2 regions of the Pediococcus damnosus genome follow, and region 2 is predicted to be linked to the other one. Evidence: a T-box and tRNA genes for the amino acid it is inferred to sense, from the RefSeq annotation. Region 2 holds a T-box; the other holds one or more tRNA genes.
The links. A T-box is a leader RNA that pairs with one kind of tRNA and senses whether it is charged. The one in region 2 lies ahead of trpS (tryptophan--tRNA ligase), so its partner is inferred to be a tRNA-Trp.
Positions count from the first base shown of each region.

Region 1: it has a tRNA-Trp gene. The T-box ahead of trpS (tryptophan--tRNA ligase) is inferred to sense a tRNA for this amino acid. The anticodon was not compared.

Region 1 covers NZ_CP012294.1:183,359-187,768, forward strand. Annotated here, with positions in the region: gene ADU73_RS00795 (heavy metal translocating P-type ATPase) at 1-884, opposite strand, end outside; gene ADU73_RS00800 (CopY/TcrY family copper transport repressor) at 881-1,309, opposite strand; gene ADU73_RS00805 (hypothetical protein) at 1,448-1,651, shown strand; tRNA gene ADU73_RS00810 (tRNA-Cys) at 1,962-2,032, opposite strand; tRNA gene ADU73_RS00815 (tRNA-Leu) at 2,070-2,155, opposite strand; tRNA gene ADU73_RS00820 (tRNA-His) at 2,234-2,306, opposite strand; tRNA gene ADU73_RS00825 (tRNA-Trp) at 2,313-2,386, opposite strand; tRNA gene ADU73_RS00830 (tRNA-Tyr) at 2,397-2,479, opposite strand; tRNA gene ADU73_RS00835 (tRNA-Phe) at 2,486-2,558, opposite strand; tRNA gene ADU73_RS00840 (tRNA-Asp) at 2,590-2,664, opposite strand; tRNA gene ADU73_RS00845 (tRNA-Val) at 2,676-2,748, opposite strand; tRNA gene ADU73_RS00850 (tRNA-Glu) at 2,756-2,828, opposite strand; tRNA gene ADU73_RS00855 (tRNA-Ser) at 2,844-2,933, opposite strand; tRNA gene ADU73_RS00860 (tRNA-Asn) at 2,949-3,021, opposite strand; rRNA gene rrf (5S ribosomal RNA) at 3,028-3,144, opposite strand; rRNA gene ADU73_RS00870 (23S ribosomal RNA) at 3,236-4,410, opposite strand, start outside.
Region 2 covers NZ_CP012294.1:1,567,929-1,572,338, forward strand. Annotated here, with positions in the region: gene ADU73_RS07245 (glycoside hydrolase family 38 N-terminal domain-containing protein) at 1-296, shown strand, start outside; tRNA gene ADU73_RS07250 (tRNA-Thr) at 678-750, opposite strand; T-box leader at 2,330-2,505, shown strand; gene trpS (tryptophan--tRNA ligase) at 2,577-3,596, shown strand; gene ADU73_RS07265 (Ppx/GppA family phosphatase) at 4,228-4,410, shown strand, end outside.

The sequences.
Region 1 (4,410 bases), 740 kb from region 2:
ATTATACCGATAATTAAGGCTGCATAGAATAGCCAGCCTGCAACTCGATCTGCAGTATTTTCGATTTTTGATTTATTTTGTTGTGCATCAGAAACCAATTTTTGGACCTGAGCAAGATAACTAGTTTCGCCTGTCCCCGTTACTTTAAATTCAAAAGTTCCGTCACCGTTAATTGATCCACCAATAACCTGGCCTTTGACGTCTTTTTCAACTTGCTTTGCTTCACCTGTAACCATTGCTTCGTTAACTGTTGATTTTCCCGAAACTATAATCCCATCTGCCGGAATCTTTTCTCCAGCACGTACTTGTAAAATTTGTTTATTTTGGATATCAGTACTTTTAATGTCTTGCACTTTCTCGTTCTCAACCAGATGAGCCTTATCCGGCAATAACTTTCCCAATGCATCTACAGCACTCCCCGCATGACTAATGGTATTCATTTCAACCCAGTGCCCTAAAAGCATAATGACAATTAAAGTTGATAATTCCCAGAAAAAGCTTTCTTTTTGTGGTTGAATATTTAAAATATCGTTGGCAATAAATGCATACATACTATAAATATATGAAACTGAAATCCCCAAAGCAATTAACATCATCATTGCCGGTTTATGTTCTTGCATTTCTCCTTTTGCACCGCTGAAAAATGGTTTTCCGCCGTAGAAGAATAAAATCGTAGCCAAAATTGCAACAATCCAATTAGAACCAGTAAAACTAAACTGAAAAGGCAGTTTCATTCCCATCATTGGACTCATCAAAATAATTGGAATTGTTAATACTAATGAGACCCAAAATTTTTGTTTCAAATTTCCCATATGCATCATATGACCACCATGATTCATCATGTCATGATCCATACTCATTGTGTCATTTTTTGAATGATTCATTCTGTTGTCTCCTCCTTTGGAATACAATTACATGCGACTTGATCTGGCGCTGTTTGTTCTTTAGCAGTGAGCGCATCTTGAAGTTTCTGTATATCACTTTTACTCAACTGAATTTCTTGGATAAGCTCCGCTAAAACTTTCCCATTTTTCATTGCACACATATTTTTAAAGAGCCTTGTCGCTTCTTCCTGCATAGCAGTCCGCTCGGCAATCGCACATTGGTAAGTATTTGTGTGTCCTTCTTTTGTCGCTGTTAGCATTCCCTTTTGCACTAACCGACCAATCAAGGTTTTAACTGTTGAAGCTTTCCAGGTTCGTTTTTTTACTAGTAAATTTATAATCTCACTACTAGTTGCCTTTTCCAGTGTCCATACTATTCGCATCACTTCCCATTCAGAAGTGGTGATAGGTAAATCATTAGCCATTATAAGTCCTCCGTTTACAAATGTAATCTACAATTAACAGACTACATTTGTAAACGATAATTGTCAAGGAAGAAGTTCATTTGTTTTAGCTTTTTGTGATATGATTAAAACATTAACTTGTGAAAAGAAAGGTTCATTATGAAGATTAAAATTAACCGCACAATCCTTATAAACATCATTCTCGATTTATTATTTGGCATTTTTTTCCTTTACTACCTAAACAGCAGTGCAGGAAATGTTTCTTCTGGTTACCGTTGGTTAATCACAGCCTTTGCCGCTTATGATTTTACAAATGTGATTATGAGTATCAGAAAGATTGTTCTCGAAAACAAAAAAAAATAATTATAGAGACAAAAAAGGAGAATTCATTTTGAATTCTCCTTTTGCATTTAATAAATAAGAACCAAGCCAAACAAAAAGACAGTATTAGAAGTTGCTTAACTTCTAATACTGTCTCTGGCGGTTCATCAACAGGATTTGACAAAGAGACTTAATAAATAAGTATTTTGTATTTTAAGATGCTTAATCTTTAATGCTGTCTTGGACGGTTCATCAACAGTCTTGGCAAAAAGCCTTGAGTATTAAAAAAAAAAAACGATCAATTTCTCTTTTTGAATGAGAAACAATCGCTTATACAGTATGCTCTAAACCAAGGCGGTAACCGGATTTGAACCGGTGATGAAGGTTTTGCAGACCTCTGCCTTACCACTTGGCTATACCGCCATTTGAACCAAATAAAAAAGCTCACACTGAGCTTATATGCCGCCGGTGGGGGTCGAACCCACACTCCCGGTAAAGGGAACTGGATTTTGAGTCCAGCGCGTCTGCCAATTCCGCCACAGCGGCATCTCTTAATATTATCCGGTTAAATTAAGTTCAAAGTAAGAACTTCTAACCTCAAGGATAACTAAAAATCATCCTTAGGGCGGTAGGTGGGAATCGAACCCACGCGTGCCGGATCCACAAACCGGTGCGTTAACCACTTCGCCACTACCGCCAACAATGGCAGGGATAGTAGGAGTTGAACCCACATCGACGGTTTTGGAGACCGCAGTTCTACCATTAAACTATATCCCTATTATAAAAATGGAAGGGAGTGGATTCGAACCACCGAACCCGAAGGAGCGGATTTACAGTCCGCCGCGTTTAGCCAGACTTCGCTACCCTTCCATAATATGGCGCGAGACAGAGTCGAACTGCCGACACACGGAGCTTCAATCCGTTGCTCTACCAACTGAGCTATCGCGCCAAAAAATGACATATTTAATATTCATTTCAAACGGTTCCAACGAGACTCGAACTCGTGATCTCCTGCGTGACAGGCAGGCGTCCTAAACCAACTAGACCATGGAACCAATAATTTAAATGGAGAGTACAGGGCTCGAACCTGTGACCCTCTGCTTGTAAGGCAGACGCTCTCCCAACTGAGCTAACTCTCCATAAAAATGACCCGTACGGGATTCGAACCCATGTTACTGCCGTGAAAGGGCAGTGTCTTAAACCACTTGACCAACGGGTCATAACATAATTAAAACGGAGAGTAAGGGATTCGAACCCTTGAGACGGATAAATCCGTCTACATGATTTCCAGTCATGCTCCTTCGGCCAGCTCGGACAACTCTCCATATCCAAAACCAAACTCCGGCAGGCGGGCTCGAACCGTCGACAACCTGATTAACAGTCAGGTGCTCTACCAACTGAGCTATGCCGGAATATTCGCATGGCAACGTCCTACCCTCGCAGGGAGCGATCCCCCAACTACTCTCGGCGTTAAGAAGCTTAACTTCTGTGTTCGACATGGGAACAGGTGTATCCTTCTCACTATCGTCACCACACTTCTCCGATCCACTTACGCGGCTCGTGTGAAAGAAATTTATTCTCTCAAAACTAAATAATATCGAATCCTTCTCTTGAGAACACCACTTTGTGGTTAAGTCCTCGACCGATTAGTATTGGTCCGCTCCATGTATCACTACACTTCCACTCCCAACCTATCTACCTGATCATCTCTCAGGGGTCTTACTTCCATAAATGGAATGGGAAATCTCATCTCGAGGTGAGTTTCACACTTAGATGCTTTCAGCGTTTATCTCATCCATACGTAGCTACCCAGCGATGCTCCTGGCGGAACAACTGGTACACCAGCGGTATGTCCATCCCGGTCCTCTCGTACTAAGGACAGATCCTCTCAAATTTCCTACGCCCGCGACGGATAGGGACCGAACTGTCTCACGACGTTCTGAACCCAGCTCGCGTACCGCTTTAATGGGCGAACAGCCCAACCCTTGGGACCGACTACAGCCCCAGGATGCGATGAGCCGACATCGAGGTGCCAAACCTCCCCGTCGATGTGAACTCTTGGGGGAGATAAGCCTGTTATCCCCAGGGTAGCTTTTATCCGTTGAGCGATGGCCCTTCCATACGGTACCACCGGATCACTAAGCCCGACTTTCGTCCCTGCTCGACCTGTCTGTCTCGCAGTCAAGCTCCCTTGTGCCTTTACACTCTGCGAATGATTTCCAACCATTCTGAGGGAACCTTTGGGCGCCTCCGTTACTCTTTAGGAGGCGACCGCCCCAGTCAAACTGCCTACCTGACACTGTCTCCCGCCACGCTTAGTGGCGCGGGTTAGAGGGTTCATACAACGAGGGTAGTATCCCACCAACGCCTCCATCGAAACTAGCGTTCCGATATCTACGGCTCCTACCTATCCTGTACAAGTTGTACAAACACTCAATATCAAGCTACAGTAAAGCTCCATGGGGTCTTTCCGTCCTGTCGCGGGTAACCCGCATCTTCACGGGTATTATAATTTCACCGAGTCTCTCGTTGAGACAGTGCCCAGATCGTTACACCTTTCGTGCGGGTCGGAACTTACCCGACAAGGAATTTCGCTACCTTAGGACCGTTATAGTTACGGCCGCCGTTTACTGGGGCTTCATTTCAAAGCTTCGCCGAAGCTAACTCATTCACTTAACCTTCCAGCACCGGGCAGGTGTCAGCCCCTATACGTCATCTTACGATTTTGCAGAAACCTGTGTTTTTGATAAACAGTCGCCTGGGCCTATTCACTGCGGCTGATCTTGCGATCAGCACCCCTT
Region 2 (4,410 bases):
ATTACTTTATCAATCGATTGGACAACAAAATTTGGGGAACTGAAAATAATCCACAAATTCCAAATTCTTATTCATTATTAAACTTGGATAAGAGATTGATTGTTTCAGCGATTTATCCATCATATCAAGATCAAGATAGTTATATTATCCGGATTCAAAATCCAACTGGTAAGGATATGAAATTACCTGATGATTTGTTCAGAAATGCTGAATTTATCAATGCCTTAGAAGAAAAAATGGAGAGTAAGAAGTTTATTGGAACTTACGACATGATTTCTTTGAAGCTGAAGTATTGATGAAATCGATAAAAGTACAGGAATAATTTTTTAGGAAAGCAGCGTAAAAACCCACAAAGCATGGGATTTTGCGCTGCTTTTATTGCTTTTATTGTTGCTATTTGCTTAGCAACTTAGGAGAACATGGATTTTGAATGGTTCAGGTGTCTATAAAGTATACTTAGCTTTGCAGGTAACAATATTCCATTTTTTGATTTTTTAAAACGTTTGTTTGGGCTGAAATCTTTCTGTATATAAATGTTCTAAATCGTCTAAATTGCTCTAGTATTCAATATAGAAAATTATATAGTTACTGATAATTTTATTGCTACAAGAAAACTGACATGAAGTTTTAAATAAAAAAGTCATCCCAACTATGATCGTTAGAATGACTTATAAGAATGCTTGTTGCCGGTCTCGAACCAGCGACCTCATCATTACTAGTGATGTGCTCTGCCAACTGAGCTAAACAAGCAATTATTACATTAGTAAGCTTACTATATTTAAGTTTGAAGAGCAAGTAAATTCTAATAGAAGTTTTGACACAATGGTCAATAAGTCGGAATGGTTTTTGCGTAGGTGGTCTTTCACGAATTAATGATAAAAAGTAGACCAATAATTTCTGTAGAGCATTCTATATATCATGTTAAAGATACTTTTATGGGTGGTCATAATTCTTCTTTGTGGCCATCAATTCTTCCTGTATACTAAAATAGTTGCCTACTGATTCAAAGCAAATTATGCAATGGATTGGGGGTGCAATTCTTGTGCTATTTTCATTTTTAGGATCGCTTTTAGTAGCGCTCTTAAACTCCTTGTTTGCCTATTGGTTGAATAGACATGACAGGATGTAGGTCATAGGTGACATCAACCCACCCGCTTTGTTTTGAATTTGGCCGAAGTCAGGTTTGAAACGAATTAAATAAGTGCAAAAAAAAGCCTTAACTATAAACGGTAGTTAAGGCCTTTGGTGCAATTCCTGTGTTATTTTCATCTCGTGAATTCATTATAACCCGTTTTCACAAATCTGGCAAAAATTTAATTTTTATAAAACCGTATGTATCGCGTTAAAGATACTTTTACATGTGGTCATAATTCTTCTTTGTGGCTTTCAATTCTTCCTGGATACTAAAATAGTTGCCTACTGATTCAAAGCAAATTATGCAATGGATTGTAAGTGTGACTATTTTGTTATTTTCCTTTTAGGATCGCTTTTAGCAGCGATCTTAAACTCCTTGTTTGTCTATTGGTTGAATGGACATGACAGGAAGTAGGTCATAGGTGACATCAACCCACTCGCTTTGTTTTGAATTTGGCCGAAGCCGAGTTTGAAACGATTTAAATAAGTGCAAAAAAAGGCCTTAACTACAGCAATAGTTAAGGCCTTTGGTGTGATTTTTTGTTATTTTCCTCTTGTGAATCCATTATAACCCGTCTTCATAAATCTTGCAAAATTCTAATTTTTATAAAACCGTATATATCGTGTTAAAGATACTTTTACACGGGACGTAATTCTTCTTTGTAACCATCATCCTTCCTGTATACTAAAATAGTTGCCTACTGATTCAAAGCAAATTATGCAATGGATTGGGGGTGTATTCGTTGTTTAGCTTCATCGCTTCCCTTTTGGTAGCAGTGATTAATTCTCTGTTCGTTTATTGGTTGAATAAACGAAACCAAAAGTAGAATTTAGGTGACATCAACCCGCCCACTTTGTGTAGGCATTTACCGAAGTAAGTGCCTGGATGATTTCAATAAGTGCAAAAAAAGGCCTTAACTATGTACAGTAGTTGAGGCCTTTGGTGTATCTGTTGTTTAGCTTTTCGCTAAAGTAAGTATAACCTATGATTTTGAATCTGGCAAAAAATAAATTTTTTACTTTTTTCTTTCTACACAGCTTATTACCTACTGATTCAAAGCAAATTACGCAATGGGTTGTTCTTCAGTTTGTAAATTCATTATAACTCCTATTTATGAATCAGGCCAAAAAATAATTGGCTTTTTTGTTTCAGTTAAACTTGCCCACACCCATAAATACAGGTACAATTACTGTATTAAGTTCGATGAAGAAATAAAGTAGTTTTTCATCAACAGAGAGAAATCAAATGCTGAAAGATTTCGAAAAACGAAATGGGTTTTGGAGAACAAATGTGACGGGGCACCGTTAACTGCATTGAGTGGCAGAGAGATTCTGCAAATTAGGTGGCACCACGGTGAATTCGTCCTATTGCTAGGTTAACTAGTGATGGGATTTTTTTGTAAATAAAATTAGGTATTTATATAGGAAGAAGGATTTTTAAAATGACAAAAAAACACGTAATTTTAACGGGAGATCGTCCTACAGGCAAGCTGCACATTGGACATTATGTCGGTTCTTTGAAAAACCGTGTCGAATTACAAAACAGTGGCAATTACGATAGTTACATCATGATTGCGGACATGCAGGCTTTGACTGACAATGCGCGTGATCCAGAAAAGATCCGCAACAGTTTAATCCAAGTGGCTTTGGATTATTTAGCGGTTGGTATTGATTCAGAGAAATCGACAATTTTAGTGCAGTCGCAGATTCCTGCTTTGAGCGATTTAACCGAAATTTATTTGAATTTGGTGACTGTTTCTCGATTGGAACGTAATCCAACGGTTAAATCTGAAATTAAACAAAAGAAGTTTGGTGAAAGTGTGCCCGCTGGATTCTTTATTTACCCAGTAAGCCAAGCTGCTGATATCACGGCATTTGGTGCAGATACGGTCCCAGTTGGGGATGATCAGGAGCCAATGTTGGAACAAACGCGTGAAATTGTGCGAAGTTTTAATAACATTTATGGCAAACCAATTTTGGTGGAGCCTAAAGGTTATTTCCCACCAAAAGGATTGGGCAGAATTCCCGGTTTAGATGGGAATGCCAAGATGAGTAAGTCATTGAACAATGCGATCTATTTGTCAGATGATGAAGATACGATTCAAAAGAAAGTGATGTCCATGTTTACCGATCCAACCCATATTAAGGTGTCGGATCCGGGTCATGTAGAGGGCAACACGGTATTTACGTATTTAGACATTTTCGATAAAGATAAGGCAAAAGTTGCGGATCTTAAGGCTCAATATCAAGCTGGTGGTCTGGGTGATGTCAAAATTAAGCGGTATTTAAATGAAGTTTTGCAGGAAATTTTGAAGCCAATTCGCGAAAGAAGAGAGCAGTATGCACAGGATATTCCTGGGGTATATGACATTTTGAAGCAAGGTAGTGAAAAGGCAAATAAAGTAGCTAACAAGACTTTGGATGAAGTACGGGATGCAATGGGAATTAATTATTTTAAGTAGTGAGTGAGACAAAGCGGTAAAAAGAGCATTCTAAGTGTGACGGATGCGGGATTGCAATCCCGCGGGAGTCATACTTAGAATGCTCTTTTTGACTTGTCGAGCTGTCCTAAAACAAGTGAGTGAGGTAAAACGGTAAGAGGCTGATCATAAGTGCGACGTATGTGGGATCGCAATCCCACGGGAGTCGTGCTTATGATCAGTCTCTTGTTTTGCTGAGCTGTCCTAAAGCTCAGCGGAAAGCAGCAGGCAAAGACGACGGATGCGAGTTCTTGCGGCTGAACTGTGCCACAAGAATCGACAGCGTACGGAATATAAAGGACTTTCGGAACGAAAATCATCCAAAAGAAAATGAAGTAGCGCGAGTTCTTGCGGCTGAACTGTGCCACAAGAATCGACAGCGTACGGAATATAAAAGATTTTCGGAACGAAAATCATCCAATGTAATGAAGTAGCGCGGGATCACAATTCCGCGAGAAGGATACTTATATCTCTATAGCTGTTTCAAGGAGCTGTCCTCAGTCTCCCCAGAAATTCACCGCATATGCGAGCAATGCGCATTTTCGCCTAAAAACATGTTAAAATAAATACAATTAAATTAACGGGATTAATCGAAAAAATCGAGGCGTGAAAAATGGAAAACTTGGTAATTGTGGATTTGGGTTCTAATTCAGTACGGATGGCAATTAATGAAGTCCACGACGACGGCAGTTTTCACGAAGTTCGGCGCATCAAGGAAGACTCGCGCATATCTGAAGGGATGGGTGCTAATAGTATTTTACAGCCGGTTGCCATGGATCGTACCATTGCAGCTTTA